3 regions of the Streptomyces cynarae genome follow, and region 1 is predicted to be linked to each of the others. Evidence: riboswitches for the same ligand, from Rfam matches in the RefSeq annotation. Region 1 holds a riboswitch; each other region holds the start of a gene.
The links. A riboswitch is a leader RNA that binds a small molecule or an ion and turns the genes downstream of it on or off. The one in region 1 is predicted to bind cyclic di-AMP.
Positions count from the first base shown of each region.

Region 2: another riboswitch for cyclic di-AMP. It lies ahead of N8I84_RS19645 (M23 family metallopeptidase); the one in region 1 lies ahead of N8I84_RS17025 (LysM peptidoglycan-binding domain-containing protein).
Region 3: another riboswitch for cyclic di-AMP. It lies ahead of N8I84_RS24425 (C40 family peptidase); the one in region 1 lies ahead of N8I84_RS17025 (LysM peptidoglycan-binding domain-containing protein).

Region 1 is NZ_CP106793.1:3,691,597-3,701,870, reverse strand. Features, by position in the region: gene N8I84_RS17045 (SurA N-terminal domain-containing protein) at 1-490, shown strand, start outside; gene N8I84_RS17040 (nucleoside triphosphate pyrophosphohydrolase) at 627-1,634, shown strand; gene N8I84_RS17035 (cytochrome P450 family protein) at 1,631-2,932, shown strand; gene N8I84_RS17030 (LysM peptidoglycan-binding domain-containing protein) at 3,115-4,116, shown strand; cyclic di-AMP (ydaO/yuaA leader) riboswitch at 4,315-4,481, shown strand; gene N8I84_RS17025 (LysM peptidoglycan-binding domain-containing protein) at 4,486-5,181, shown strand; gene eno (phosphopyruvate hydratase) at 5,543-6,829, shown strand; gene N8I84_RS17015 (FtsB family cell division protein) at 6,955-7,464, shown strand; gene N8I84_RS17010 (DUF501 domain-containing protein) at 7,540-8,076, shown strand; gene N8I84_RS17005 (Ppx/GppA phosphatase family protein) at 8,073-9,038, shown strand; gene N8I84_RS17000 (NAD(P)/FAD-dependent oxidoreductase) at 9,997-10,274, shown strand, end outside.
Region 2 is NZ_CP106793.1:4,283,597-4,293,870, forward strand. Features, by position in the region: partial or broken gene N8I84_RS19615 (asparagine synthase-related protein) at 1-7, opposite strand, end outside; gene N8I84_RS19620 (MFS transporter) at 689-2,116, shown strand; gene lhgO (L-2-hydroxyglutarate oxidase) at 2,169-3,407, shown strand; gene trmB (tRNA (guanosine(46)-N7)-methyltransferase TrmB) at 3,605-4,462, shown strand; gene N8I84_RS19635 (PrsW family intramembrane metalloprotease) at 4,525-5,955, shown strand; gene N8I84_RS19640 (aldo/keto reductase) at 6,001-6,945, opposite strand; gene N8I84_RS19645 (M23 family metallopeptidase) at 7,035-8,057, opposite strand; cyclic di-AMP (ydaO/yuaA leader) riboswitch at 8,069-8,225, opposite strand; gene N8I84_RS19650 (PP2C family protein-serine/threonine phosphatase) at 8,437-9,642, opposite strand; tRNA gene N8I84_RS19655 (tRNA-Met) at 10,141-10,214, opposite strand.
Region 3 is NZ_CP106793.1:5,306,968-5,317,241, forward strand. Features, by position in the region: partial or broken gene N8I84_RS24410 (NlpC/P60 family protein) at 1-921, opposite strand, end outside; gene N8I84_RS24415 (hypothetical protein) at 1,355-1,708, shown strand; gene N8I84_RS24420 (tellurite resistance/C4-dicarboxylate transporter family protein) at 1,686-2,660, opposite strand; gene N8I84_RS24425 (C40 family peptidase) at 2,787-3,947, opposite strand; cyclic di-AMP (ydaO/yuaA leader) riboswitch at 3,956-4,124, opposite strand; gene pcrA (DNA helicase PcrA) at 4,376-6,886, shown strand; gene N8I84_RS24435 (M23 family metallopeptidase) at 6,998-8,614, opposite strand; gene N8I84_RS24440 (lipase family alpha/beta hydrolase) at 8,803-9,660, opposite strand.

The sequences.
Region 1 (10,274 bases):
CCAGCGCGCCGCCGCCACGGACGGCGCCCAATACCAGCAGGCGGTCGCCCAGACCAGCAGCCTCACCCGCGACACGCTGCACAGCCTGGTGCTGGACAGGGTCCTGGACCGCGCCGCGAAGAACGCGGGCGTGAGCGTCACCGCCAGGGACGTCGAACAGATGCGGGCGGGCCTCCAGGCGCAGGCGGGAGGCGCGAAGGAGCTGCAGACCGTGTGGTTGCAGCAGTACGGGGTGGCCCCCCAGCGCCTCGACGACAGCCTCCGTACGGAGGTCGAGGCGCAGAAGCTGGCCGCCGCGCTCGGCGCCGACATGAGCACGACCGAGGGCAAGGCCGCCTTCTGGAAGGCCATGTCGCAGGCGTCCCGGGAACTGCACGTCGACCTCAACCCCCGCTACGGCACCTGGGACGTGCAGAAGAGCAGCCTGGCGGACGCGAAGACCCCGTGGGTCAAGGAGGTCACGGCGGCGGCTGCGCAGCAGACGGCGTAGACGGGCGGTTCGGGAGCGGGGCCGGTAGGCGGGCGTCCGGGAGCGGTGTTCGGGCCTGTGGACGACTCCGGCGGCGATGGGCCCATGCCTGTGGACGACTCCGGGGGCCGTCCGTGGCGTGCGTTACGTTCGGAGGGTGAACGCAACCAGCTTCGAAGCGGCCCCGGGACCGGAGGCGACCGCCGAGCCCGGCCGGATCGTCCTGCTCACCACCAGCCACCGGGTCGCGCCCGGCCTCCTGTCCTGGCCCGCCTGGCAGGCACTGCACGCCGCCGACCGGGTCCTGTGCGCGGACGGCGCGCACCCGCAGCTGCCCTATCTGCGCGAGGCGGGCATAGCGGTCGAGGAGGCCGCCCCGAGCGCGCAGGAGCTGGTCGACGCCTGCGCCGGCGGCCGCACGGTGGTCGTCGTCGCCACGGGTGAGGGCGAGCCCGCGCTGACGGACGGCCTGGCGCGCCTCGCAGGATCGGGCCGCGTCCAGATGCCGGAGCTGGAGCTGCTGCCCGCGTCGTACGACCTCCCGGGCGCCCGTCTCCTGGACCTGGTGCAGGTCATGGACCGCATCCGCGCCGAGTGCCCCTGGTCGTCCCGGCAGACCCACCTGGGCCTGGCCAAGTACGGCATCGAGGAGGCGTACGAACTGGTCGAGGCGATCGAGGCGGGCGACCGCGAGGAGCTGCGGGAGGAGCTGGGCGACGTCCTGCTCCAGGTCGTCTTCCACGCCCGGATAGCCGAGGAGCACCCTGAGGCGCCCTTCTCCATCGACGACGTGGCGGGCGGCATCGTCGCCAAGCTGATCCACCGCCACCCGCACGTGTTCGGGGACGAGACCGCGACGACGCCGGAGGAGGTCAAGGAGCACTGGCTGCGGACCAAGGCGGTCGAGAAGCGGCGCACGTCGGTGACGGAGGGCATCCCGCTCGGCCAGCCGGGCCTCGCCCTCGCCGCGAAGCTGCACTCCCGCGTCCGCACGGCGGGTCTACAGGTCCCGCTCCCGCAGGGCGACGGCATCGGCTACGAGTTGCTGGCGCTGGCCGCGCGCGCGGAGGCGGAGGGCGTGGACCCGGAGGCGGCCCTGCGCGCGGCGGCACGCGCGTACCGGGACGCGATCCGGGAGGTGGAGAGCGGGGGCTCGAAGCAGTGAACGGCCAGACCGCCTCCCCGGCCCCCGAACTGTTCACCTGGGAGTTCGCCGCCGACCCCTACCCCGCCTACGCCTGGCTGCGTGAGCACGCCCCCGTGCACCGGACGAGGCTGCCGAGCGGTGTGGAGGCCTGGCTGGTCACCCGGTACGCGGATGCCAAACAGGCCCTGGCCGACCCGCGGCTGAGCAAGAACCCGGCGCATCACGACGAGCCCGCGCACGCCAAGGGCAAGACCGGCATCCCCGGCGAGCGCAAGGCGGAGCTGATGACCCATCTGCTCAACATCGACCCCCCGGACCACACCCGGCTGCGCCGGCTGGTCTCCAAGGCCTTCACGCCCCGGCGTGTCGCGGAGTTCGCGCCGCGGGTCCAGGAACTCACCGACCAGCTCATCGACCGGTTCGCGGGCAGGGGAGAGGCCGACCTCATCCACGAGTTCGCCTTCCCCCTCCCCATCTACGCCATCTGCGACATGCTCGGCGTCCCGCGCGAGGACCAGGACGACTTCCGGGACTGGGCCGGGATGATGATCCGCCACGGTGGAGGACCGCGAGGCGGCGTCGCGCGGTCCGTGAAGAAGATGCGCGGCTACCTCGCCGACCTCATCCACCGCAAGCGCCAGGCGCTGCCCGCCGAGCCCGGCCCCGGCGAGGACCTCATATCCGGGCTCATCCGCGCCTCCGACCACGGCGAGCACCTCACCGAGAACGAGGCCGCCGCGATGGCCTTCATCCTGCTCTTCGCCGGGTTCGAGACCACTGTCAACCTCATCGGGAACGGCACGTTCGCGCTTCTCGGGCACCCCGGGCAGCGGGCCCGTCTGCAGCGGTCGCTCGCCGCCGGGGAACGCGACCTGCTCGAGACGGGCGTCGAGGAGCTGCTGCGCTACGACGGCCCGGTGGAACTGGCCACCTGGCGGTTCGCCACCCGGCCGCTCACCGTCGGCGGGCAGGACATCGCCCCCGGCGACCCCGTCCTGGTGGTCCTGGCCGCCGCGGACCGGGACCCGGCGCGGTTCGCCGACCCGGACGTCCTCGACCTCTCCCGCCGCGACAACCAGCACCTCGGGTACGGGCACGGCATCCACTACTGCCTGGGCGCGCCCCTGGCCCGCCTGGAGGGACAGACGGCGCTCGCCACGCTCCTGACCCGCCTGCCGGACCTGCGGCTCGCGGTCGACCAGTCCGCGTTGCGCTGGCGCGGCGGACTCATCATGCGGGGCCTGCGCACGCTGCCCGTGGCGTTCACCCCGGTACCGGAGAAAGGTCACGAACGTCCCGCCGACAGCCGGACATGACACGGCGAACACGCCGATGGTCACAAGAAGGTGACAGGATCTCACCTCTGTGATCTTCACGTGATCTACGCTGCATTAACTTGTGACAAGCGATCTAGTGCCGATACGTTCACGCAGCAACGCGGCGGTTCGCACGCCACGGCCGTCGCGTCGGTCGATGCTGTCGTGTGAAAGGCAACCGCATGCTCTCCGGGAACGGTCGTCACCGTCGCCCCCGTCAGGCTCCGGCTCTCCTCGTCGCGGCAGGGGTGACCGGATCAGCGATCGCGATCCCGCTGCTCGGCGCCACCGGCGCGAGCGCGGCCACCGGCACCACCTGGGACCAGGTCGCGGAGTGCGTCAGCGGCGGCTCATGGAGCGCGGACACCGGCAACGGCCGCTACGGCGGGTTGCAGTTGACGCAGGACGACTGGGACAAGCACGGCGGTCTCGACTACGCGCCGAGCCCCGACCAGGCGAGCCGTTCGCAGCAGATCGCCGTCGCCGAGAAGGTCCTGGCGGCCCGGGGCGTCGGGGCCTGGGGCACCTGCGGCCTGCTGAACGGCCTGAGCAAGGACTCCGGCTCCGCCGACGTCGACACGGGTCTCGCCGGGGACTCGTCGTCCGGCGGCGGATCGTCCTCCGATTCCGGCCTCGACTCCGGCCTTGATTCCGGTCTCGACTCCGGCCTGTCCGACTCGTCTGGATCATCCGCGTCGGCCACTCCGTCGCCTTCTTCGTCCGCTTCAGTCTCCTCGTCCTCGCCCTCGTCCGGGGCGTCGACCGCCGACACCACCAAGAGCGCACAGCGGTCCGGGGGTGCGCCGACGGCGGCGACGAAGAGCGACGAGTCGGACGAGTCGGCACAGAAGAATGGCTTGCCGGGGGTGAGTTCGACCGAGACCTCGGGTGCCGGTCGCCATCGCGGCGACAACGCCGAAGAGGGTGCCGCGGACGGCCGTGCGTCGGACGGGTCCGGCCGGCACGCCTCACGCGGCACCGCGGACGCGCGCGACGCCGTCGACGGCTCGTACACCGTTCGCCCCGGGGACAATCTGTCGTCCATCGCCGACTCCCTTGACCTCAGCGGCGGATGGGCGGCGCTGTACGAGGTGAACAAGCAGACGGTCGGTGCCGACCCGAACCTCATCCTCCCCGGTCAGAGCCTTGCGCTCGACGCCGGTCCGGTCGGCGGGTCGTCCTGAACTGCCCCTTGTGTGGCGGAAGTTCGCGACCCACTTCGCGGTGAATGTCCTGTTTGGTGAAAGTGAGATATGAGTCTCATAAGCCCTGATCGTCTTTGAAATTCCGGCGATCGACTGCTTACGGTCGTGATCGCTCGCCACAGCGAGCCCCCGCGGTCGCAACGCCGAATCCTGCCAGCGGCCGTACGGGAACAGTCGTCGCGTCAAGCGCCGTAGGCAGGAGCGGGGGACCCAAGGTAGGCGCCGCGTCCGGGAGTTGACCGGAAGCGGCTCGGGGTGAAGCCGTGTCTCGCAAGGGGCACGGCCGGGCAACTCAACCGGCCCGAACCCGACAGCTCACCTCGCAGGCGTCGGTGAGGGGAACGAACCATGCTGTGTTCCGGCAACGGCAAGCACCGCCGCTCGTCCAAGGCCACCCGTGCCATCGCGCTCGCCGGTGTCGCCGGCGCTGCCATCGCCGGCCCGCTCCTCGCGGCCGGGAACGCCTCCGCGGCCACCGCCGCCCAGTGGGACGCCGTCGCCCAGTGCGAGTCCGGCGGCAACTGGCACATCAACACCGGCAACGGCTTCTACGGCGGTCTGCAGTTCACCAACTCCACCTGGGCCGCGTACGGCGGCACCGCCTACGCCTCCCGCGCCGACCTGGCCACCGAGGGCCAGCAGATAGCCGTCGCCGAGAAGGTCCTCGCGGGCCAGGGCAAGGGCGCCTGGCCGGTGTGCGGCAAGGGCCTGACCAGCGCCACGTACAACGGTTCCGCGGCCGGCGGCTCCTCGAGCAGCGCGAAGAGCGCCACCCCGAAGAGCACCACCACCCGCTCGACCGAGCAGCAGGCCGCCAACCGCTCCGCGCAGCGCCCGGCCCCGAAGAAGACCGTCACCACCCCGACCGGCCAGAAGGTCAAGAAGGGTGACGGCGAGTACAAGGTGGTCAAGGGCGACACCCTCAGCTCGATCGCCGCGAGCCACCACGTCCAGGGCGGCTGGAAGAAGCTCTTCGACCTGAACAAGGACATCATTCAGGACGCCGACCTGATCTACCCGGGCCAGCAGCTGCACCTGAAGTGACAGCCACCCGGTAGCCGGGCCACAGGCCCCTCCCGGGCGTGACCCCACCGTGGGGTCACGTGAGGCTCCACCCCCGTCCCCACGGGCTCCCCGCTCCGGTGCGTGTTCCCCCGTACGCGCCGGAGCGGGGCTTTCTGCTGTCCGGCCCCTTTGTCGTCCGGCCGCTTCGCCGCCCGGCCGCGCGGATTTCACCTCACTTTCCCCCCGACCCTTTGTTCCGGACAGGAACAATGTGTACCGTCACCCTGTCCACGGGACGGTCGGTAGGCCGGCCGACAGCCCGGGGCGGTTAGGCTCTAGTCGCAAGGCACAGCCGCAAGGCACACAGCCCCGCACTTCCAGCGTCACATCCAAGAAGGAGATGCTCGTGCCGTCCATCGACGTCGTCGTAGCCCGGGAAATCCTGGACTCCCGAGGCAACCCCACGGTCGAGGTCGAGGTCGGCCTCGACGACGGCAGCACGGGTCGTGCCGCCGTCCCGTCCGGCGCCTCCACCGGCGCCTTCGAGGCCATCGAGCTGCGCGACGGTGACCCGAACCGCTACCAGGGCAAGGGTGTCGAGAAGGCCGTCCTCGCCGTCATCGAGCAGATCGGCCCGGAGCTGGTCGGCTACGACGCCACCGAGCAGCGCCTGATCGACCAGGCGATGATGGACCTGGACGCCACCGACAACAAGGGCTCCCTCGGCGCCAACGCGATCCTCGGCGTCTCCCTCGCCGTCGCCCACGCCGCCTCCGAGGCCAGCGACCTGCCCCTGTTCCGCTACCTGGGCGGCCCGAACGCGCACCTGCTGCCGGTGCCGATGATGAACATCCTGAACGGCGGCTCGCACGCCGACTCCAACGTGGACATCCAGGAGTTCATGATCGCCCCGATCGGCGCGGAGTCCTTCTCCGAGGCGCTGCGCTGGGGCACCGAGGTCTACCACACGCTGAAGAAGGTCCTGAAGAGCAAGGGCCTCGCCACCGGCCTCGGCGACGAGGGCGGCTTCGCCCCGAACCTCGGCTCCAACCGTGAGGCCCTCGACCTGATCCTCGAGGCCATCAAGGAGGCCGGCTACGCCCCCGGCCAGCAGATCGCCCTCGCCCTCGACGTCGCCGCCTCCGAGTTCTACAAGGACGGCAAGTACCTCTTCGAGGGCAAGGAGCGCTCCGCCGCCGAGATGACGGAGTACTACGAGGAGCTCGTCGCGGCCTACCCGCTCGTCTCCATCGAGGACCCGCTGTTCGAGGACGACTGGGCCGGCTGGAAGGTCATCACCGACAAGCTCGGCGACAAGGTCCAGCTGGTCGGCGACGACCTGTTCGTCACCAACCCCGAGCGTCTCGCCCGCGGCATCGAGGAGGGCGCGGCCAACGCCCTGCTGGTCAAGGTCAACCAGATCGGTTCGCTGACCGAGACCCTGGACGCCGTCGAGCTGGCCCAGCGCAACGGCTTCAAGTGCATGATGTCCCACCGCTCCGGCGAGACCGAGGACGTCACCATCGCCGACCTGGCCGTCGCCACCAACTGCGGCCAGATCAAGACCGGTGCCCCGGCCCGCTCCGAGCGCGTCGCCAAGTACAACCAGCTGCTGCGCATCGAGGAGATCCTCGACGACGCCGCGGTGTACGCCGGCCGCTCGGCCTTCCCGCGCTTCAAGGGCTGAGACGAGGCCGGAGCAAGCCGCTGGGACAAGCCCGAGCAAGGCTTGGCCGGTCGTACGTACGTCCCCGTACTCGGTCCCGTACCGTGTGCGGGGACGTACGCGCGTGTGAAGGGGAGGCGGGAGACATGGCCGGGAAGGACCGCGACCGGTTCTCCACCGCGACCAGGCTCAGGCTGCTCGGCGAGCAGACGGCCGCCCGGGTCTACCGCTCCCAGACCCGGCGCCAGGCCCGCCGCTCCCGGCTCACCGGCCGCGCCGCGCTCCTCGCCCTCGTCCTGTGCTCGCTGATCGTGGCGCTGGCCTACCCGATGCGGCAGTACGTCTCCCAGCGCGGCGAGATCGCCGACCTGGAGCGGCAGCAGGAGCAGGCCCGCAAGCGCGTCGAACAGCTGCGTGACCTGAAGGCGCGCTGGCAGGACGACGCCTACGCGAAGCAGCAGATCCGGCAGCGGCTGCACTATGTGATGCCGGGGGAGACCGGCTACATCATGATCGACCCGGACGCGGTCAAGCCGTCGCGCGCGGACCGGACGACGGCCGTACGCCCCTGGTACGCCGGTCTCTGGGACGCGGTGGACAGGGCCGACAAGGCGGACAGGGCCGACGGTCCGACCGGTGAGCGCACCGCGCCCTGACGCGCCCGTCACGCGCCCGGACGCATCCCCCCGCACCCCTACGCACCCATGAGAAAGACAGCCCGAAAGAGAGCCATGGAAACCCCTCCGCCGCCCACCCCGCGCACCGAGCCGACGGACGCGGACGTCGAGGCCGTCAAGCAGCAGCTCGGGCGCCCCCCGCGGGGGCTGCGCGCGATCGCGCACCGGTGCCCCTGCGGGCAGCCGGACGTCGTGGAGACGGCGCCGCGGCTCCCCGACGGCACCCCGTTCCCGACGACGTACTACCTGACGTGCCCGAAGGCCGCCTCCGCGATCGGCACGCTGGAGGCCGACGGCGTCATGAAGGAGATGACCGAGCGCCTGGCCACGGACCCGGAACTGGCCGCCGCCTACCGCGCCGCGCACGAGGACTACATCGCCCGCCGCGACGCCATCGAGGTCCTGGAGGGCTTCCCCAGCGCGGGCGGCATGCCGGACCGGGTGAAGTGCCTGCACGTCCTCGTGGCGCACTCCCTGGCGGCCGGACCGGGCGTCAACCCGCTCGGCGACGAGGCCGTCGCGATGCTGCCGGAGTGGTGGCGCAAGGGGTCGTGCGTGGGGGCCGAGGTTTCCGAGGAGGACACCAAGTGACGCGGGTCGCCGCCATCGACTGCGGTACGAACTCCATCCGGCTCCTGGTCGCGGACGCGACCGTGTCCGACAGCGCCTCTGGCGCGGGCAGGACCGATGAGCTGGTCGACCTGGAGCGGCGGATGACCATCGTCCGGCTGGGGCAGGGCGTGGACCGCACCGGACGCCTGGCGCCCGAGGCGCTGGAGCGCACGTTCGCCGCCTGCCGGGAGTACGCCGAGGTCATCAGGAAGCACGGCGCCGAGCGGATCCGCTTCGTCGCCACGTCCGCCTCCCGGGACGCGGAGAACCGGGACGAGTTCGTCCGCGGCGTGGTGGACATCCTCGGCGTCGAGCCGGAGGTCATCTCGGGCGACCAGGAGGCGGAGTTCTCCTTCACGGGCGCGACCCGGGAGCTGATGGGCCGCACGGATCTGGCCACACCGTTCCTGGTGGTGGACATCGGCGGCGGCTCCACGGAGTTCGTCGTCGGCGACGGCCACGTGCGCGCCGCGCGGTCCGTGGACATCGGCTGTGTCCGTATGACCGAACGCCACCTCGTGCGGGACGGGGCGGTCACCGACCCGCCGACCGAGGAGCAGATCGCGGCCATACGGTCCGACATCGAGGCCGCGCTGGACCTGGCGGAGCAGACGGTGCCGCTGCGGGAGGCGCACACGCTGGTGGGTCTCGCGGGGTCGGTCACCACGGTCTCGGCGATCGCCCAGGACCTCCCGGAGTACGACTCCACGCGGATCCACCACTCCCGGATCTCCCGCGACCGGGTCCGTGAGATCACGAGTGCGCTGCTCCACTCCACCCACGCCGAGCGTGCGGCGATCCCGTCGATGCACCCGGGCCGGGTGGACGTCATCGGCGCGGGCGCGCTCGTACTGCTGGCGATCATGGAACGGATCGACGCGACGGAGGTCGTGGTCAGCGAGCACGACATCCTCGACGGCATCGCCTGGTCGATCGCGTAACCAACGCCGCCCCCCGGCGGTGGGGTGGTCGTTCGACCGGCGCGGTGGCCGATGCCGGAGCCGTGCTTCCGCACCCGGATCTTCCGTACGGTCGTACGGCGCCGGCTCGCCGCCGCGGGGCCCTGTGCCCGCGGGTCGGCCTGGCCGGTGCGGCGCGTCCATGCCTCGCTTCAGCGAGCCGTCCTCAACGAGCCCTCCTCAGCGAGCCGTCCTCAACGAGCCCTCCTCAGCGAGCCGTCCTCAACGAGCCCTCCTCAGCGAGCCGTCCTCAACGAGCCCTCCTCAGCGAGCCGTCCTCAACGAGCCGTCCTCAACGAGCCGCCCCGATTGAGCCGTCCCCAGCGAGTGGCCTCAGCGGCGGCCAGGGGACGACAGCCCCCGGGGACGGGACGGGCGGGGACGAGTAATCCCGGCCTCCAGCCCCCGAGCGGCCCGCACCCACTCCGCGCGCTGCGGCCCCGAGCCCGACTCCTCCTTCTCGCCACCCCCCTGACGGCCCCTCACGTGTCCTCATACCGAGATTTTTCTACTCGCCGGTAGCCTCCCCTGAGCAGGTTGGGTAACGTATGAGCACGGTTCCCGGGGCTTTTCCGGCCCCCGGCCGACAGGCCGCCGGAAAACTTCGTGAAGTTCTTCACAAGAGAAACGCCCCTGCTGGGCGACGATTCGCGGCCGTTGGGCCGTCCGTGTGGCTCATGGGGCCTCCGAGGCTCCTCGCGCCAGCGTGTCGGAGGGTGTCCCGAGGGGGTCGGAGAGGCCCTGTGCGGAGCCCCGGCGGGGCGCTTCGGAATCCGGAAGGGCAGCTCACGCGGCCTTGACAACGGACAGTTCCTCCCGGGGCCCGCTGCCCGGCACCATGACCTCGGTCACGTGGGCGGCGGAGTGTAGCAGATACCCCACCCGAGCTTGTGAAGGGGCGCACGAGCCACCCCCCTGAGGCGGGTGGATACTCGATGGCATGAGCACCACGGAGCGTCCCAGGATCCTCGTAGTAGGCGGTGGGTACGTAGGCCTGTACGCAGCTCGTCGCATTCTGAAGAAGATGCGCTACGGCGAGGCGACCGTCACGGTCGTCGACCCGCGCTCGTACATGACCTACCAGCCCTTCCTCCCCGAAGCCGCCGCCGGCAGCATCTCCCCCCGGCACGTCGTCGTCCCGCTGCGACGCGTGCTGCCGAAGGCGGAGGTCCTCACCGGCCGGGTCACCACCATCGACCAGGACCGCAAGGTCGCCAC
Region 2 (10,274 bases), 590 kb from region 1:
ACCGCATCGACGCCTCCACAGGCTGTGGACAACCAGTGCACCGTACGAACGGCTCCATGCTGCCACGAAGAACGGGCCCCGGAGGGTGCAAGCCACAGCTCGTGCGCCCCGTAACGCGCCCGTGGGGAGCGATCCTCGAGCCGGTGAACTTCCGTGCGTCCCACGGCCGTCGGAGACACGGGGAAGGAAACAGCGACGTGAATGCGCCCCCGTTATGCTCCCCGAAATCGCCGTTCGCGCCCTCAAGAGTCGTGGTCGGGGCCTTGGCAGCGGTCGAAATCCACCATCGGTTTTCGGCCAAATCGGCGGCGGGCGGCCAGGCTTGGGCACGCTCCGTACAGGCCTGGGCAACGCACGGTCCGGGAGACGGAGTTCGCCCCCCGGACCGGTCCGCCGCCCGCGGGGATGAAGGCGGCGGTGTCCCCCAGCCCACTGGATCCAGTACAGCGGGCCGACCCACGCACGGCCCATGGAACCGCCCCCGAGGTGGCCGGAGAAGAGCGCACGGACGGGCGCACGGCCACACAGCGGGAGCACATGGCGACACTCCGTACATAAGTACGGACCACAATCCCGCCAACCGGATTTACGCCCCTTAACGCATGGGATGCGGCGAACTACGCTGGGTTTACGAATGCCGCGCGGTTATGCCACCGCCGCGGCAGCCGTCTGTGTCGAGGGGTGGCGCATGTCCAGGGAGCAACGCGGGCCGAACGAAAAGCTCGGCGCCGTTCTCGCCCTCGCGGGAATCAGCAACGCAGGACTCGCCCGGCGCGTCAACGATCTTGGCGCCCAGCGCGGGTTGACACTTCGCTACGACAAGACCTCGGTGGCGCGCTGGGTGTCGAAGGGCATGGTGCCGCAGGGCGCCGCGCCGCACCTGATCGCCGCGGCCATCGGCCAGAAGCTCGGCCGCCCCGTACCGCTCCACGAGATCGGTCTGGCGGACGCGGATCCCGCACCGGAAGTGGGCCTCGCCTTCCCCCGGGACGTAGGACAGGCGGTGAGATCGGCGACGGAGCTCTACCGTCTCGACCTCGCCGGGCGCCGGGCCGGCAGCGGCGGCATCTGGCAGTCGCTGGCCGGATCGTTCGCAGTGAGCGCTTACGCGACCCCTGCCTCCCGCTGGCTGATAACACCAGCCGACAGCTCGGTGGCCCGCGACCCCGTCCCGGGCGAGGGGTCCGGGGCGCCGATCAAGGTCGGCCACAGCGATGTCCGGAAGCTCCGCGAGGCCGCGGAGGACGCGAGGCGCTGGGACTCCAAGTACGGGGGCGGCGACTGGCGGTCGTCGATGGTGCCGGAGTGCCTGAGGGTGGAGGCGGCGCCGCTGCTGCTCGGGTCGTACTCCGACGAGGTCGGCAGGGCGCTGTTCGGCGCGGCCGCCGAACTCACCCGGCTGGCGGGCTGGATGGCCTTCGACACCGGTCAGCAGGAGGCCGCCCAGCGCTACTACATCCAGGCACTGCGCCTCGCGCGCGCGGCGGCCGACGTGCCCCTCGGGGGCTACGTCCTGGCCTCCATGTCGCTGCAGGCGACCTACCGCGGCTTCGGCGACGAGGGCGTCGACCTCGCCCAGGCCGCCCTGGAGCGCAACCGCGGCCTGGCCACCGCCCGCACCATGAGCTTCTTCCGCCTGGTCGAGCACGCACGCGCGCGCGCGCGCGCGGGTGACGCCCAGGCGGCCGGCACGGCCCTGAAGGCCGCCGAGGGCTGGCTGGAGCGGGCCCGCGACGGCGACAACGACCCGACCTGGCTCGGCTTCTACTCCTACGACCGCTTCGCCGCCGACGCCGCCGAGTGCTACCGCGACCTCAAGGCCCCACGCCAGGTCCGCCGCTTCACCGAACAGGCGCTGTCGCGGCCAGGCGAGGAGTACGTGCGCTCGCACGGCCTGCGCCTGGTGGTGTCCGCGGTCGCCGAGCTGGAGTCGGGCAACCTGGACGCGGCCTGCGAGCAGGGCGTGCGAGCGGTGGAGATCGCCGGGCGCATATCGTCGGCGCGCACGACCGAGTACGTACGGGACCTGCTGCACCGGCTGGAGCCGTACGGCGACGAACCGCGCGTGGCGGAGCTGCGGGAGCGGGCGCGGCCGCTTTTGATGGCTCCGGTCTGACAGCGCGGCCGCAGGGCGCCGCCCGGGGTTTGAAGGCATTGTCAGTGGCGCAGTGCACTATCGAAACCGGGAGGTGGAGCAGGTGCGGGAGATCGCCTACGACTGCGACGTGCTGGTGATCGGTGGCGGAATAGTCGGCCTGTCGACGGCGTATGCGATCACGCGTGCCGCGCCGGGCACGCGGGTGACCGTCCTGGAGAAGGAGGCCGGCCCGGCCCGCCACCAGACGGGGCGCAACAGCGGGGTCATCCACAGCGGGATCTACTACCGACCCGGCTCCCTGAAGGCGCGGTACGCGGTCGGGGGCGCCGCCGAGATGGTCAAGTTCTGCGCGGAGTACGGCATCGCGCACGCCGTCACCGGCAAGCTGATCGTCGCGACCGAGCGGGAGGAGCTGCCGCGCCTGCACGCACTGGTGCAGCGCGGCCGGGAGAACGGCATTCCGGTACGGGAGCTGGGCGCCACCCAGATACCGGAGTACGAGCCGGAGGTGCAGGGGCTCGCGGCCATCCACGTGGGCACCACCGGGATCTGCGACTTCGTGGCGGTCGCCCGGCAGCTCGCGGAGGTCTCGGGCGCGGAGATCCGGTACGGGGCGGAGGTGGTCCGGATCGACCGGCGCGCCTCCCTGGGGGTCGCCGTACGCACGGGTGACGGGACGGTGCTCCGCGCGCGTGTACTGGTGAACTGCGCCGGGCTGCACTGCGACGAGGTGGCCCGGCTGACCGGGGACGACCCCGAGGTGCGGATCGTGCCGTTCCGGGGCGAGTACTACACGCTGCGCCGACCCGAGCTGGTGCGGGGGCTTGTGTATCCGGTGCCGGATCCGGCGTTCCCGTTCCTCGGGGTGCATCTGACCCGCGGGATCGAAGGAGAGGTGCACATCGGGCCGAACGCGGTGCCGGCACTGGCCCGCGAGGGGTACGGCTGGGGGGTCGTACGGCCTCGGGAGCTGGGCGCGACGGTGGCGTGGCCGGGGTCGTGGCGGATCGCGCGTCGGCACTGGCGGTACGGGGCGGGGGAGCTGCGGCGGTCGGTGTCGAAGGGGGCGTTCACCGAGGCCGTGCGGAGGTTGCTGCCCGCGGTGCGGGAGGACGACCTCGTCCGGGCGCCTGCCGGGGTGCGGGCGCAGGCGGTGCTGCGGGACGGGACGCTGGTGGACGACTTCCTGATCCAGGAGGGGGCGCGGGCGGTGCACGTGCTGAACGCGCCGTCCCCCGCGGCCACCGCTTCGCTGGCGATCGGGCGGGAGGTGGCGCGGCGGGCGCTGGTGGTGCTGGGGCGGGAGTGAGCGGTGCCCGGGCCGCGCCGCCACGGTTGGTTCCGCCCCCGCCGCCCCTCCCTTCCCGTCCCTGGGGGCTCCGTCCGTCGCCAGACCCCCGTCGGCTTACGGCCTCGTCCTCGAACTCCCCCAAGCTCTTCGAGCAGGGGGACCCCCAGACGGACGGGCTGGTTCTGGCTGACCGACCCCCTAAAATTGATCCCACTGTGTCTGACTCCCTCAACTTCGCTCCCGACGATTCCCAGCTCACCCCCGGTGGCGGCTCAGGTCGTGGTGCCGGCGCGTCCATTCGGCACACCCGGGTGAAGGGGGAGCCCCGGTTTCCCGACGGGCCCAAGGCCGATCCCGCCGGGTCGCACTTCGAGCGGCGGATCCGTAGCTTCCAGCCGCGGCGGAGCCGGGTGACGGCCGGGCAGGCGGACGCGCTGCAGCGGCTGTGGCCCAAGTGGGGGCTGGACATCGACGGGCAGCGGGTCATCGACCTCGCCGAGCTGTTCGGGAACAGCCGCCCCGTCGTGCTGGAGATCGGGTTCGGCATGGGTGAGGCCACCTCGGAGATGGCCGCCGCCGACCCGGACACCAACATCCTCGCCGTCGACGTGCACACCCCCGGCCAGGGCAACCTGCTGGCCCTCGCCGACCGGGCGGGACTGACCAACATCCGCGTCGGCAACGGCGACGCGATCATCCTGCTCCGCGAGATGCTCGCCCCCGACTCCCTCGACGGGCTGCGCGTCTACTTCCCCGACCCCTGGCCCAAGAAGCGCCACCACAAGCGGCGGCTCATCCAGCCCGACTTCCTCACGCTCGCCGCGAGCCGTCTCAAGCCGGGCGCGCTGGTGCACTGCGCCACGGACTGGGAGCCGTATGCCGAACAGATGCTGGAGGTGTTCACCGCACACCCGGGGTTCGAGAACACCCAGTCCGGCGGCGGGTACGCGCCACGCCCCGACTTCCGGCCGCTGACCCGTTTCGAAGGGCAGGGTCTGGACAAGGGTCATGTCGTGAACGACCTGCTCTTCCGGCGCGTACCGCACCGCGACCAGCCCACCGCCGAAGGCTGAGCGTCCGCGCGTCCGTTGGACACCGTCGCGGGCGGCTCCCCCGTCTCGTTAGGGTCGATGCCGTGGCCACCTTTCCCTCGTACCCGACGCACCCGGGCGGTGACGCCGCCGCCGGCTCGTTCGGGCACCCGCACTGGTGGCAGAGGCGGTGGGTGCGGTACGGGGCGCTGATCACGCTCCTCGCGCTCTCCGGGCTCGTCATCCTGGCTCTCGTACGGCAGCAGACCGGGACCGAGGGCTTCCTGGTCGGGCTGGGCCTCGCGGTCCTGCCCGTGCCGCTGCTGATCGCGGCCTTCCGCTGGCTGGACCGGGTGGCGCCGGGACCCTGGCGGAACCTGATCTTCGCCTTCGCCTGGGGCGCGTGCGCCGCCGCGCTCATCGCGATCGTCGCCAACAGTTTCGCCACCCGGTGGATAGCGACCGCGACCGCCGATCCGCACAGCGCCGACACGCTCGGCGCGACGGTGATAGCGCCGATCGTGGAGGAGTCCGCGAAGGCCGCGGCCGTGCTGCTGGTCTTCCTCTTCCGCAGACGGGACTTCACCGGGATCGTCGACGGAGTGGTGATAGCCGGCGTCACCGCCACCGGTTTCGCCTTCACCGAGAACGTCCTCTACCTGGGCACGGCCTTCGGCACCGACCAGATGAGCGGGGGAAGCGGGCTGGCGTCCGTCACGGCCGCGACCTTCTTCGTCCGCGTGGTGATGTCGCCCTTCGCACACCCGCTGTTCACCGTGCTCACCGGCATCGGCTTCGGCATCGCCGCGCTGTCCGCGGAGCGCCAGCACGTCCGGCGGGTGCTGACGCCGCTCTGCGGGCTGCTGCTCGCGATGGGCATGCACTCCATGTGGAACGGGTCGTCCACGTTCGGCCAGTACGGGTTCTTCGCGGTGTACGCGTCGTTCATGGTGCCCGCGTTCGGGCTGCTGACCTGGCTGGTCATCTGGACGCGGCAGCGGGAGCTGCGGACGGTGCGGGAGGAACTGCCCGCCTACGTGGTCGCCGGGTGGATGGGGCCGGTGGAGCCGTTCGTGCTCGGTTCGATGCGGGCGCGGCGGCTGGCCCGTGAGTACGCGAGGCAGCACTTCGGAAAGGACGCGGCGCGGTCGGTCGCGCGGTACGAGGCGTACGCGACGTCCCTGGCGTTCCTGCGTCACCGGGGACGCATGGGCCGCGCGGGCGCCGATTTCGTCGTACGGGAAAGGGAGTTGCTGACCGAGCTGTGGGCGCGCCGGGAGGTGGCGCGGCCGGCGCTGGCGCATGCGGCACGTGCGACGGCACCGGTGGCTCCGCCGGTGTGGCCGGGGTACGGACACGTGTCCTTCCAGGGCCCGCCGCAGTACGGCCCGGCGGCACCGCAGTACGGCCCTGCGATGCCGCAGTACGGTCCGGTGGCGCCGCAGTACGGTCCCGTGGCGCCGCAGTACGGCCCTGCGATGCCGCAGTACGGTCCGGCGGCGCCGTATCCGGAGTACAACCCCTATCGCTCCTAGGAGTTGGCGCCGGCTCGGCACCGCCCGATTCCGCCGTCTGCCGTGCTACGCCGACGCCTCCGTCAGCTTCGCCACGTCCTCGTCCGTCAGCGTCAGGTCCGCCACGGCCAGCAGCGCCGGCAGCTGCTCCACCGTCCGCGCCGAGGCGATCGGTGCCGCGACGGTCGGCTGGGCCGCCAGCCAGGCGAGGGCCACCGTCGGGATCTCGGCGCCCCGGGCCTCGGCGATCTCGTCCAGGGCCGTCAGGACCCGCTGTCCGCGCTCGGTCGCGAGGTGCTTGGCCGCGCCCTCCGCGCGCGCCGACTCCACCGTCGTACCCGGCCGGTACTTGCCGGTCAGGAAGCCCGAGGCCAGCGCGAAGTAGGGAACCGCCGCGAGCCCCGCCCGGGAGGCGAGGTCCTGCAGGGCACCCTCGTAGGTGTCGCGCGAGACCAGGTTGTAGTGCGGCTGCAGCGCCACGTACCGCGCCAGGTTCTCGCGGTCCGAGAAGTCCAGGGACTCCTGGAGGCGCTCGGCGGAGATGTTGGAGGCGGCGATGGCGCGCACCTTGCCCGCCTTCACCAGCTCGTCGAGCGCGCCGATGATCTCCTCGACCGGCACCTCCGGCTTGTCGAAGTGGGTGTAGTAGAGATCGATGTAGTCGGTGCCCAGACGGCGCAAGGACGCGTCGGCCGCGGCCTTGATGTTGGCGGCGGTCAGGCCCTGGTAGTCGGGGTGCTGGCTGACCTTGGTCGCGATGACCACGTCGGAGCGGTTGCCGCGCGCCTTCACCCACTTGCCGATGATGGTCTCGGACTCGCCGCCCTCGTTGCCCGGCACCCAGGCCGAGTACGAGTCGGCCGTGTCGATGAAGTTCCCGCCCGCCTGCGCGTATGCGTCCAGGACGGCGAAGGACTGCGTCTCGTCGGCGGTCCAGCCGAAGACGTTGCCGCCGAGGGACAGCGGGAAGACCTCGAGATCGGAAGAACCCAGCTTGCGAAGAGAAGTCATGCTCTGTGTCAGCGCCCGGACCGGGCCGGTGTCTTCCGGGAAGCCCGCAAAGATCTTGCAAACGAACGCGCTCTTCGCGGGGGTGGGGGTCAGGGGTTGAGGCCCTTGCCGCGCAGCCAGGCCAGCGGGTCGATCGCGGCGCCGCCGTCAGGGTGGACCTCCAGGTGCAGGTGCGGCCCTGTGACGTTGCCGGTCGCGCCCACGCGGCCGATGACGTCGCCCGTGCTGACCTTCTGCCCGACCGTGACGCTGATCGACGACTGGTGGCAGAACCACAGCTCGGTGCCGTCGTCGAGGGTGAGGATCGTGCGGTAGCCGTACGAGCCGGCCCAGCCCGCCTCCGTGATCGTGCCGCTGTGGACGGCCTTGATGAGCGTGCCGGTGGGCGCGGCGAAGTCCAGGCCGGTGTGGAAGCCGGAGGACCACATGGCACCGGCGTCGCCGAAGTGGGAGGTAAGGGTGTAGGAGGAGGTCGGCAACGTGAACTGCCGGGCGAGAGCGGCGAGCCGCGCGGCCTCCTCCGCCTTCTTCTTCTCGGCGGCGGCTTTGGCCTGCGCGTCGTCCTGCGCCTTGACCGCCGCGGCGGCGGCCTTCTTCACCGCTGCGTCCTCGGCGGCCTGCGCCGCTTTCTGCGCGATCCGGTCCTGCTGGGACTCGGCCTGCTGCATGATCCGGGCGCGCAGCGCCTCACCCGCGCCCTTCGAACCGGTGGCGGCGGTGGCATCACCGGCGTCGGTCCGGCCGACGCTGCTGAGAGCGGTGGCCGAGCTCTTGGGGGCGCCGGAGTCCTCGCCGATGAGCGCCTTGGCGGATTCCGTGACCGAGGAGAGGTCCGGCAGGGATATGGACACCGGCGGCTTGCCGGACTGCGCGGTGGCCATGCCGCCCGCGCCGACGGCGGCGATCACACCGACGCCGAGGACGGTGGAGCTGCGGGCCAGCCCGCCCCCGCGCTGCTTGGCGACGCGGTGCCGGCCGCGGACGGAGCGGATGGAGTCCTCGGTGGGGTTCCACTCCTCCCAGGGGCCCTCGTCGATACCGGGTGCGACGTCGAGCGTCTGCGTACTGTTCGGGGCGAACGAGGTGCTCTGGGCAGGCCGGTTGAACGCCACGTGGGCGCACTCCTTTCCTTCCGTCTCGCCTACCGGGTTAGCTGACGGGTTCGGAGCAGGAAGGTCTCCTACGCGCGTATACCGGCCGTGCGACACGGCGGTATCCGCGTGATTCACCCCAAGGTGGTGGTTCCCCGGTTCCCTCGCGGGATTCGGCAGGCGCGCACGGAGCCGCCTTCGGTGACGGCTGGGACGACCGCGCTGCGTTATCGAACGTTAATAGACGCGGGGCCTGGATTCCAAGCCGTTCAGGCAGATCCGTTCAGGCCGCCGGCCAGGACTTACACGGCCCGAACGGAGGAAATCGGGCGAGTCGCCTCCGCCTCAGCGGCCTCACAGATATTGACAGTATGTCAGTTGTTATGCGCAGGGGCACGGCTCACTCACTCGTCGTGACCGCGCTCAGGGGGCGGCCGGGTCGGCGCACGGCCAGCAGGGCCATGTCGTCCGTGCCACGGCCACCGGTGTGCCGGGCGACCTCGCGCGTGACGGTGCTCAGCAGGGCGCCGGGGCCGGAGAAGACCCGTCCGGCGAGGCGGACGGCGGGGTCGTAGAACCGGCCGTGCGCGTCCCGTGCCTCCGAGACGCCGTCGGTGTGGAAGAGCAGCGTCGAGCCGGGCGGGAAGTCCCACTCCTCCACCCGGTCGGGCCAGACGCCGAGGTCGCCCATGCCGAGCGGCAGGGCGGGCTCGCGGGCCTGAAGTTCTCGCAGGGAACCGTCCGGGAGCAGGAGCAGCGGGGCTGGGTGGCCTCGGTTGACGATGCGGACGACGCCGGAGCCGTGCGGGATCTCGGCGAGGACCGCGGTGGTGAACCCCTCGTACACGTCGGGCCCCTCGCGTCCGGCGCGGTCGCGTGACAGCGCCCGCTCCAGGCGCTGGGCGACGGCCTCGAGCGTGGGCTCCTGTTCGGCGGCCTCCCGGAAGGCGCCGATCACGACGGCCACGGCGGTCACGGCACCCATGCCCTTGCCGCGTACGTCGCCGACGACGAGCCGTACGCCGTGCGGGGAGTCCTGGACGGTGTACAGGTCGCCGCCGATGAACGCGTCGGCCTGGGCGGCCTCGTACCGGGCGGCGATGTCCAGCCCACCGATCCGGGCGGCGGGCTCGGGCAGCACCGCGCGCTGGGCGGCCTCGGCGATCTGGCGGGCGGAGGCGAGGCGGGCGACATTGCGGCGGACCAGCACGTTGATGAGGACGGCGAGGGCGGCGACGGTGACGACCGTGGCCACCTCGGTGACCTCGCCCGCCTTCCCGAGCACGCCGAGCCCGAGGTGGACCCCGAAGACCACGACGACGGCCGCCGTGCCGGTGAGGACGGTGCCGCGCAACGAGAACAGGGGTGCGGCGACGAGCGGCGCGGCGGTGAAGAGGGGGCCGGCCGTGTAGTCGGACGGGGCGAAGAGGTCGAAGCAGACCCCGGCGACGATCAGCAGCCAGGGCAGGGCCCGCAGAAAGGCCCGCGCGTACGAGATCCGCCGCTCCTCGGCCTCCGTGACGGCCTCCGCCTCGGCCCCTCCGTACGCCGGAACCGGAACGGTCCTCGTGCCGGGGGCGGGGAGGGGGGTGTCGGGATCGGGCATGGGGGCTCCGGCGGCTCCGGCGAGCCGGCCGGGTCTGCCGGGTCTGCCGCGACTGCCGGGCCGGCGGTCCTCGCGGTCGGGGAGACGCCCGCCGGACCGGTTGCTGCGGTCGGGGAGACGGCCGTCCAACCGGTCGTGACGGTCGGAGAGACGGCCGTCCGACCCGTCGTGACAGTCGGAGAGACGCCCGCCCGACCCGTCGTGACAGTCGGAGAGACGCCCGCCCGACCCGTCGTGACGGTCGGAAAGACGCCCGCGCGACCGCTCGTGGTCCTCGGCCCTCTCCTCACGGGGCCCATCGGGCCCACGCCGCTCGTCCGGATCTTCCTGCTCCCATGACCACCGCTCGCCTGCTCGCTGCACCACCCGTCCAGGCTTCCCGGAAGGGCGGCGGGGGGCGACCGCTGTGGGCCGGGCGGAGTAGCCGCCAGTGGGTGGAAGAGGGCCGGGAAACACCGAGGGCCGAAGTCCTTTCGGACTCCGGCCCTCGGCCTTCAGTAGCGGGGACAGGATTTGAACCTGCGACCTCTGGGTTATGAGCCCAGCGAGCTACCGAGCTGCTCCACCCCGCGTCGGTGATTCCAGTGTACGCCATGCGCGCGACAGGTAGTGCACGGGTTTCGCCCCCGCGC
Region 3 (10,274 bases), 1.6 Mb from region 1:
CACCGGGGAGGAGTTCGGAGCGCGGGACGCGCCGGCCCGCGCCGATCTGGGAGTAGGTCGTCCGGGGCAGCGAGATGCCCGCCGAGCGGTACGCGGCCTGGACCAGTCCCGAGCAGTCGAAGGCGTTCGGTCCGGTCGCGCCCCAGACGTAGGGGCTGCCGAGCTTGCCGTACGCGTACGCCACCGCGGCCGCCGCCCGGGCGTCCGGCGCCTCGGCCGTCGCTGTCGCGGCGGCACGGCGCCCAGCAGATCGCGCCCCACGGACCGCGACGTCCGTCCCGCGCCCCCGTCCGCCGAGGCCCCTGCCCGCTGTCCCTGCGTGAGCTGGGACAGCAGCTGTCGTGCTTCGCCCAGCTTTTCGGTGATCGTCCGCTTCTGCCGCCGCAGCTCCGCCTGCCGGGACGCCAGTGAGGCCAGTTCGACCCGTGCCGCACCGCGCAGCCGTTCGATCTCCCGCAGTTGGTCGCGTACGCGCGTCACAGCCGCCGCCTGGCGGTTGTCCACGCGCTCGGCGAACGCGGCGTTGTCGAGGTATTGCCCGGGATCCGAGGAGAGCAGCAGCCGCACCGCGGGGTCGAGGCCCCCGTCGCGGTACTGCGCCGCCGCCGAGGAACCCAGGGCGTCCCGGGCGGAGTTCAGCCGGTCCGTGCGGCGGGCCGCCTCGTCCCGCAGGGCGTTCAGCCGTTTCTGCGCCGCCTCCGCCTGTTCCTCGGCGCCGTCGTACTTCTGGGTGGCGGCCTCCGCCTCCTGGTACAGCTTGTCGACCTTGGCCTTGACCTGGGCCGGCGAGAGGGGCGGCTCGGCGTGCCCCGTGCCGTCGAAACCGGTCGCGGTAGCCGCTCCCGCGAGGGCGATCGTGGCGGCGGTGCGGGCCGTGCCGCCCCCGAGCGAACGCTGTCTGGGCTTGCGGTGCGCTGCCACCTGGACGTCACGTCCTTTCGTACGACCGCCGGGGCCGCGGGCGGTGTCACGCGTCCGGCGGCGGTCCGCACAGGGGGAACAGGCCGCCGCCGGACCTTCTCGGCGGTGGTGCCCGACGGCCGCCCCTGGCCCGGGCGGCGATGGGGAGCCGGGCACCTGGGGGAGGACGCTAAACCCGTCCGTGATGCGATGGTGACCGGATGTACGGAAGTGGCCCGACCGGACTGACGGTGACCGTATGTGACCGCGATCCCGATGCCGGGTCGCCGTCTTCACGCTCTGCGATGACCAATGCGGCGCATCCGGCGCACCGGGCGGCCGTCGAGTGCTATAGGGCGCATATATGCGGCCGATCCGGAGGGCCGAGCGAGCGGCGTCACATCCGCCGGGGCGGTGTCAGCGGGCACAGACGCGCTGATTAGGCTCCGGCCCCATGGACGTACTCATCCACCTCTTCGTCGGGCTGCACATCGTCGGCATCGCCGCGCTCCTCGGCGGCTTCCTCACCCAGATGAAGGCGCTGGGCAAGGGCACGGCCCGCTTCGTGCCCGCCATGCTGCACGGCGCGCTGACCATGCTGGTCACGGGGGTGGCGCTGGTCGGCCTCAACCAGGCGGACCACCACTCGGTCAACACGATCAAGATCGGGATCAAGCTGGCCCTGCTGATCGTCATCCTGGGCCTGGTCTATGTGAAGCGGGACGAGGAGACCGTCGAGAAGCCCCTCTTCGGCCTCGTCGGCGCCGCGACCCTGGCGAACATCTTCATCGCCGTGCTCTGGACCTGACGCCGTCCACGGCGGACGCGACCGCTCCGGCGAGGACCAGGAGCCAGGCGGCCACCGCGATCCACAGCAACACCCGGCCGAGGCCGCGCAGCCACGGCACGCCGACGGAGGAGGCGACGGACAGCGCCGCCACCGCCGTCATCCCCATCGGGAACACGGTCGACCAGCGCCGGACGTCGTAGCGGAACCGGGGCCGCAGCACCTCCGCCACCGCCAGGACGACGTAGCAGGCCAGGGCGAGGACGAGGAGGGCGACGGTCACACCGCGCAGGACGCCGCTGTCGTCGTTGTTCCACAAGTAGGGCCCTTTGTGCGCGGCGCTCATGAGCTGCGAACCGGCCAGCGCCGAGAGGGCGAGTGCGCCACCTGAGATCCACTGGTCGCCCGGCCCGGTCACCACCTGCCGAGGGTCGAAGCAGCCCAGCCCGATCAGGTAGAACACCAGCCCGAACCAGAAGAACACCAGCGCCGTGTGGGCGAGCCAGGCCACCCCCTCGGCCGCCGCGAGCACCGCCCCGAGCATCGCGATCCCCTCCGTCGCCACGCACCCGAGGAACACCGCGCCGGGCATCCGGCGCTCCCAGTCCGGCACGGTCAACGGGACCAGGCAGGCCCAGAGCACCACGGCCAGTGCGAGCAGTGCCTCGGCGAGCGGCTGCCCGTTCAGAGCGGACACCCCTGAGCCCAGCACGGTGGTCGCCGGCACCATGGTGAGCGCGGCCGGCGAGCCGGCCCGGGCCCGCCACTGCTCCCGGTCCCACAGCAGTTGCAGGGCGATGTCGGCGGCGAGCCCCAGCCAGGCGGCACCCGCCAGGACCAGGGCGAGGCGGGAGAGGATCTGCTGGCCGGTCAGGTGGAGCCCGACCGACAGGATGCCGGTCGCCATGACGGCGGACCCGGTGGCGGGCGGACGCGGCGCCCACCAGGTGCGCAGCGCGGAGGTGCCTGACATGCGCCCGATGCTAGGGACGCGCACACGGGTTGCGTACGGGGGCACGCGCGCGAGGACGGAAAACAACCCCACGCGCGCGTGCCGGACGGCGGGCGTCCCCACGCGCACCTGCTCGGCGAGCGTGGGTCAGGCCGGGCGCACCACGCTGTGGATGATCGGCGCGCCCCCGTAGTAGATCGACTCCTCGCGGACGTACGCCCCCGGCTTCGGCGCGTGGATCATCATGCCGTTGCCGATGTAGAGGCCGACATGGCTGATGTCGTCGTAGAAGAAGATCAGATCACCGGGCTGCGCGTCGGCGAGCGGGACCGTCGTGCCCACGTTCACCTGGTCGTAGGTGGTGCGCGGCAGTGACACCCCGGCAGCCTTCCAGGCGGCCTGGGTCAGGCCCGAGCAGTCGTACGAGCCGGGCCCGGTGGCGCCCCACACATACGGCTTGCCGATCTGGGCACGGGCGAACGCCAGCGCTTTGGCGGCTTTCGTCGCGTACGAGGGGTCTATGGAGTCCGTGGCCCCCGTGGGGGAGCCCGGCGAGCCGGTCGTCGTGGTGGTGGGGGCCGTGGGGGGCGACTGTTGCTGTGCCGCCTGCTGCCGCGCCAACTCCTGCGCCTGCCGCTGCGCCTCCTCCTGCTTCTTCTTCTCCAGCGCGGCGAGCCGTGCCCTCTCCTGCGCGGTCAGCTCGGACAGCAGGTCCCGCGCGTCGGCGAGCTTCTTCTGCACCTCCGCCTTGGCCGCCCGGAGCCTCAGCCGCGACTCGGTGAGCGACCGCAGGCTCTCGGTGGCCTCCTGCCGCTTCCTCATCGTCGCGGCCTGCTCGGTGACGTACTCGTCGACCGCTTCCTTCTGACGGCTGGTGAGCCGGCTCATCAGCTGGGCCTGGTCGAAGTAGTCCTGCGGCGTGTCGGCCAGCAGGAAGGTGGCCGTGTCGGGGGCCGCCTCCCCGGTGCGGTACTGCGCCGCGGCGAACGAACCCAGCCGGTCCCGCGCCTCGTTGAGCTTCTGGGTGCGTCTTGCGACGTCGTCGAGGAGCGCGGAGACGCGTCCCCGCTGCTGGTCGCTCTTCTCCTTCGCCGCGTCGTACTGCTCGGTGGCGGACTCGGCGCGGCGGTAGAGGTCGTCGACCTTCTTCTCGACCTCCTCGACGCTGGGCCCGCCGTCGGCGGAGGGCGCGGCGTTGGCGGTCTGCGAGAGCAGGGCCACGGAGGTGAGGGCTGCCGTCGCCAGGGCGGGGGTCCGTATGCCGGCGATACGCGTGCCCGCGGGGCGCGCCTTGCGGTGCGGCGCCATGAAAGGCGTCTCCTTCCGTAGTCCGCCTACCGAGTTAGCTGTCGGGTTCGGGCGGGTGGTTCCGGAAGGTGTGCCCTACGGCCGTGCCGCGCAGGGCGGCCGGCCGATTCACCCCAAGGTCGGTTGGGTCCCCGGCTCCGGCTGTCCATCGGGCACCGGACTCGGCGGAGGCCGCACGGCCCGGCGACGTTCGCCGGTGGTGGTCGTACGACCCGCCCGGCACGGTAGCCAACTGGTGTGGCTGCTGTGAAGGTTGATGCGTGATATGCCCGATACGTTTTTGTGACCTTCACGCCGGCAGCGCTTTCCGGGCGCGCAGGGTGAGCGGGTGATTCCTGCCGGTGGCAATGGCCCGGGCGGTCGCTTCCGAGGCGGAGTTTCCGGGGTGGCGGCGGGCTGTCGGTGGGGCGGCCTAGACTCGGAGAGCGATGAGCAGCCTCTTTGACGACAGCTTCCTGGCGGACCTCAAGGCCACTCCGGCCCACGAGGAGGAGCCCCCGCCGCCCGAGGACCAGCACGCTCCGGAGCCTGTTCCGGACGATCTGTTCGGCGGGAAGTTCGACCTGCCACCGGACAGGGACGCGTACTACCGCAACGGCACGCACCGCCCTGCCGTCGACATGGCGGCGCTGCTGGAGGGGCTGAACGAGAACCAGCGCGCGGCCGTCGTGCACGCCGGTTCCCCGCTGCTCATCGTGGCCGGCGCCGGCTCCGGCAAGACGCGTGTGCTCACCCACCGCATCGCGTACCTGCTGGCCGAGCGGGGCGTCCACCCCGGGCAGATCCTCGCGATCACCTTCACCAACAAGGCCGCGGGCGAGATGAAGGAGCGGGTCGAGCAGCTCGTCGGCCCGCGCGCGAACGCGATGTGGGTGATGACCTTCCATAGCGCCTGCGTCCGCATCCTGCGCCGGGAGAGCAAGAGGCTCGGCTTCACGTCCTCCTTCTCCATCTACGACGCCGCCGACAGCAAGCGCCTGATGGCCCTCGTCTGCCGTGACCTGGACCTCGACCCCAAGCGCTTCCCGCCCAAGTCCTTCAGCGCCAAGATCTCCAACCTGAAGAACGAGCTGATCGACGAGGAGGACTTCGCCGCCCAGGCGGCCGACGGTTTCGAGAAGACCCTCGCCCAGGCGTACGCGCTCTACCAGTCCCGGCTGCGCGAGGCGAACGCGCTCGACTTCGACGATCTGATCATGACGACGGTCAATCTGCTGCGCGCCTTCCCGGACGTCGCCGAGCACTACCGCCGCCGTTTCCGCCACGTCCTCGTCGACGAGTACCAGGACACCAACCACGCCCAGTACGCCCTGGTGCGCGAACTCGTGGGCACCCGCGCGCACGACGAGGACGTCCCGCCCAACGAGCACGACGTCCCGCCCGCCGAGCTGTGCGTCGTCGGCGACGCCGACCAGTCGATCTACGCCTTCCGCGGCGCGACCATCCGCAACATCCTCCAGTTCGAGGAGGACTACCCGGACGCCACGACGATCCTGCTGGAGCAGAACTACCGCTCCACGCAGACGATCCTCTCCGCCGCCAACGCGGTCATCGAGCGCAACGAGTCCCGCCGTCCGAAGAACCTGTGGACCAACGCGGGCGCCGGCGCCCGGATCACCGGCTACGTCGCCGACACCGAGCACGACGAGGCGCAGTTCGTCGCCGACGAGATAGACCGCCTCACGGACGCGGGCGAGGCCAAGGCCGGGGACGTCGCCGTCTTCTACCGCACCAACGCACAGTCCCGTGTCTTCGAAGAGGTCTTCATCCGCGTCGGCCTGCCCTACAAGGTCGTCGGCGGCGTCCGCTTCTACGAGCGCAAGGAGGTCCGGGACGTCCTGGCCTACCTGCGGGTGCTGGCGAACCCGGAGGACTCCGTGCCGCTGCGGCGCATCCTGAACGTGCCCAAGCGGGGCATCGGCGAGCGCGCCGAGGCGATGATCGACGCCCTCGCCCAGCGCGAGAAGATCAGCTTCTCGCAGGCCCTTCGCCGCGTCGACGAGGCGTACGGCATGGCGGCCCGCTCCACCAACGCGGTCAAGCGGTTCAACACGCTGATGGAGGAGCTGCGCACGATCGTGGAGTCGGGCGCCGGACCGGCCACGGTCCTCGAGGCCGTCCTCGAACGCACCGGCTACCTCGCCGAGTTGCAGTCCTCGACCGACCCCCAGGACGAGACCCGGATCGAGAACCTTCAGGAACTCGCCGCCGTCGCCCTGGAGTTCGAACAGGAGCGCGGCGAGGGAGCGGAGACCGCAGGGGCTGCCGTCCCGGGCGGCACTCTGGCCGACTTCCTGGAGCAGGTCGCACTCGTCGCCGACTCCGACCAGATTCCCGACGGGGAAGAGGGTGACGGCGTCATCACGCTGATGACCCTGCACACCGCGAAGGGCCTCGAGTTCCCGGTGGTCTTCCTGACCGGCATGGAGGACGGCGTCTTCCCGCACATGCGCGCGCTCGGGCAGACCAAGGAACTGGAGGAGGAGCGGCGCTTGGCGTACGTCGGCATCACGCGTGCGCGGGAGCGGCTCTACCTGACGCGGTCGGCCATGCGCAGCGCCTGGGGCCAGCCGTCGTACAACCCGCCCTCGCGGTTCCTGGAGGAGATCCCGGAGCAGCACGTGGAGTGGAAGCGGAAGGGTGGTTCCTTCGCGGCGCCGTCGTCCGGGCCGCTCTCGGGGGTGGCGGCCTCGCTGTCGTCGTCCCGTTCGCGCTCGTCGGCAGCGGGCGCGTCCGGGTTCGCCACGCGCCGGGGCGGGGCGACGGAGCGGCCGGTGGTCTCGCTGGCGGTGGGCGACCGTGTCACCCATGACCAGTTCGGCCTCGGGACGGTCGTCGCTGTGAAGGGCACGGGGTCGAACGCGGAGGCGACGATCGACTTCGGGGATGAGAAGCCGAAGCGGCTGCTGCTGCGGTACGCGCCGGTGGAGAAGCTGTAGCCCCGCTTCCGGGCCCTCGCTGAACGGCGGGGGCTCGCCGCGGAGCCGGTCGGTCTGGTGAGCCGGTCGACAACCAGTCGTTCGGGGAGCCGGTCGGTCGAGCCGAGTCGGTCAGGTCGGGTCGAGCCCGTGGCTGCGCAGCCACGGCAGCGGGTCTATCGCGGCGCCTCCGCTGGGGCGCACCTCGAAGTGGAGGTGGGGGCCGGTGGAGTTGCCCGAGTTGCCGGAGTACGCGATCGGCTGACCGGCCTTCACGGTCGTACCGGCGGGGACCCGGTAGCTGGACAGGTGGCAGTACCAGGTCTGCGTACCGTCCTTGGCGGTCAGGATCAGCATGTTGCCGTACGCGCTGTTCCACTTGGTCTGCACGGTGCCGTCGGTCGCGGCCATCACCGTCGTCCCGTACGCCACCGGGAAGTCGATGCCGGTGTGCACGGACATCCAGTTGACACCCGCCTGGCCGAAGTAGGCGCTGAGGCCCCTCTGCAGGACCGGCAGCGCGAACTTGGGGCGAAGCCGCTCCTTGAGCGCCGCCTCGGCCGCCGCCTTCTTCTGCTCGGCCACTTGCTGGGCCTTGAGGTCGATACGTTCCTGGGTGCGACTCGCCCGGTCCGCGAAGTCGTTCGCGCCGGCCGAGAGGTTCGCGAGCTGGGAGTCCAGCTTCTTGTTGGCGGCGGACGGCTTCACCGGTGTGTCGGCGGCGCTCGCCGTGGTGTCCTTGCCGTCGTTCCCGCCCACGCCGACGGTCGCCGCGGCGATCCCGGCGACCCCCATCACACACACCGACGGCACCGCGACCGTGAGCAGCGCGGACCGCCTCGCCGGGGTGCGACGCCGGGAACGGCTCGCGGCGCGGGATGCGGCACGCGTGGGCGGGAGGGGTGTGCGCTCTTCCTGGTCGTCGAGCAGCGAGACGTCGTCGGCCGCTCCTGACGGGGCGTCGTCGTCGGTGCGCCGCTCGGACGGGAGCGCATCGAAGGCGGCGGTGGCTGCCTGGTGTTCGAAGGGCTCGGCGTCGGCGAAGGGGTCGGGGACGGCGTGCTCGAAGCCGCCGGTGGCCGCATGTTCCGACTCGTGTTCCGGGCTTCCCGCCGAGTTCCACTGCGTGGCGTCGTACGTGCCCGTGTCGAAGGTCTGCGTGCCCCATTCCCACTGCTGGGTGAAGACCGCCGACTGCTCCGCCTCGAGCCAGGCCTGCGCGTCCCACTGGCCGGTGGCGTCGGGGGCCTGGGCCTGCGCGGGAATGGCGGCCAGCTGCTGGTACCCGGTCGCCCACGCCGCCGTGTCATGGGCGCCGGTGTCGAACGCGGCGTGGTGCTGGGCCGCGTACGGGTCGTAGTGCGGCGCCTGGTGCGTGCCGGTGCCGAAGGTCTCGTGGCTGCCGGTGTCGTGGCTGCCGGTGGACCACTGGCCGGTGTCGTACGAACCGGTCCCGCCGTCACCCGGAAGGTCGCCGAAGAGGGGATCGGTCGCGAAGGTCGCGGTGGAGTCGGCGTAGGTCGTGAACTCACCGTACTGGCCACCCTGGGGGCCGTACGACGCGTACTGCGCCGAGGCGGCATCGGGGGCCGGAGCCGGGGGAGTTGCGGTCCCCGACGGGTGACGGTCGTGCACCGACTTCTCTTTCGCCTCGACAACAGGGGCTGCCAGAGCAGTGCGGCGACTGTACCCGGCAGTACGCGGGCGCGACAATCTTCCGCAGGTTTCCGGTGGGCAGGAAACGGGCATTCGGCCGTGTTTCGGGGGTCACCGCACAAGGCCTTGGTGCTGCGTTCGATGAATGTTCGAGTGCGGGTGGGTGTCGGGGAGGTGTGGGCGGCCGTCCTGGTGCTGTGACGAGCGTGAGCACCGGGCGGCCGGATGCCGGGTCGGGCACGGACGCCGGGTGCTGTGTCAGGCATGGCGCGCGGCGGGGCTCACGCCACCGTGAGGCCGCCGGTGTGGGCCGCGGCCGCCGTCGGCTCCTCGAGGTCCAGGGCCTGCCGTATCCCGGCCGCGACCGCGGGGTGCACCGGCAGGGCCAGATGGCCGATGCCGCTCACCCGAATGTTCTGCGCCACCAGGTCCGGATGGTCGACGCACGCCGCCTCGAGTGGATCCATCAGCGGGTCCAGATCGCTCCAGAAGCTCACGAAGTGCGTACGGCAGCCGGGCGCCGGCTCACGCAGCTCCTCGATCAGCTCCGAGCCCGGACGCATCTGGCGGACGATGGGGTGCGCGTTCGCGAGCGGGGCGACGCGGGTGCCGGAGTGGGGTGTACCGAGCGTGACGAGCCTGCGGACGCGGAGGTCGCCACCGAGCCGCTGCACGTAATACCGGGCGATCAGACCGCCCAGGCTGTGTCCGACGATGTCCACCTGTCGCTGGCCGGTGCGGTCGCAGATCTCCTCCACATGCCGGCCGAGCAGCTCGGCCGCGATGCGGATGTCACACGTCAACGGCGAGTAATTGAGCGACTCGATGTGCTGACGGCCGTGCTGTGCGAGGTTCCGGCGCAGGAGGACGAAGACCGAGCGGTTGTCGATGAACCCGTGCAGCAGGATCACCGGAGGCTTGGCCTCGGTGGGGAGTGCGGTGGTGTCCGGAGGGGGCGGGAGCGGGGCGCAGCGGCGCTCCTGGATGATTCCCGACGGGTAGAGGAGCACGTGCCCGGCGAGAATCGCCAGCTCCAGGGCGGTCGCCTTCAGCAGCGCGATGGAGAGCCCGGCCAGTCTGCTGGGGAACAGGCGCTGGCACAGCGGAACCAGAGGCTCTACTACCCCGGTGACCTTCATTGGCCGACCTCCCGTCGGCACGCGCGAGGACGTCTCCGTGCCCCCGTGTGCCCTCATGGAAAGCCGTGGCGGTGGCCTGTGGGGCAGGTTCCGCGGGTACGGCCGTGCCGCGGGTGCGGCGCGTACGGCGCCGGTTGACGCGACGGGCGCCGTTCTCGTCGTGGTGACATGACCCGCCCGTCCTCGTGGCGCGGTGTCCCGTCCTCCTCGTACGGGTGGTGCTCCCCGCTTTCGTGCCCTTGCATTCCTTTCGCCGGCGTACCGCACCACCACGGCGCCCCGCTGGTGGGGCGGTGGTGCGGCCGCCTTGGTGCGGCTCTCCTTGCGCACGATCCCCTCGGTCCACGGCGCTCGAGCCGCTGCCGCGGCGCGTGTGCCGCGGGGAGGGGGGACCCTGCGCGGCGAACGTGTCCCATTGTGTGATTTCCCCCTCGGTCACCACCGCGAAACTGCCGGTTGCGGGATGCTGGCGATAACGTTCGTTCACTTCCCGGGTCGGTACGGCGCGGGACGCCGGTGCCGGCGGGGCCGATCCGCCGGTTCGAGGCGTGCCGACCGTGCGGTCCGTGTGTCCGCCGGTGCGGTGATGTGGCGGCAGGCGGTCCATCGGTACA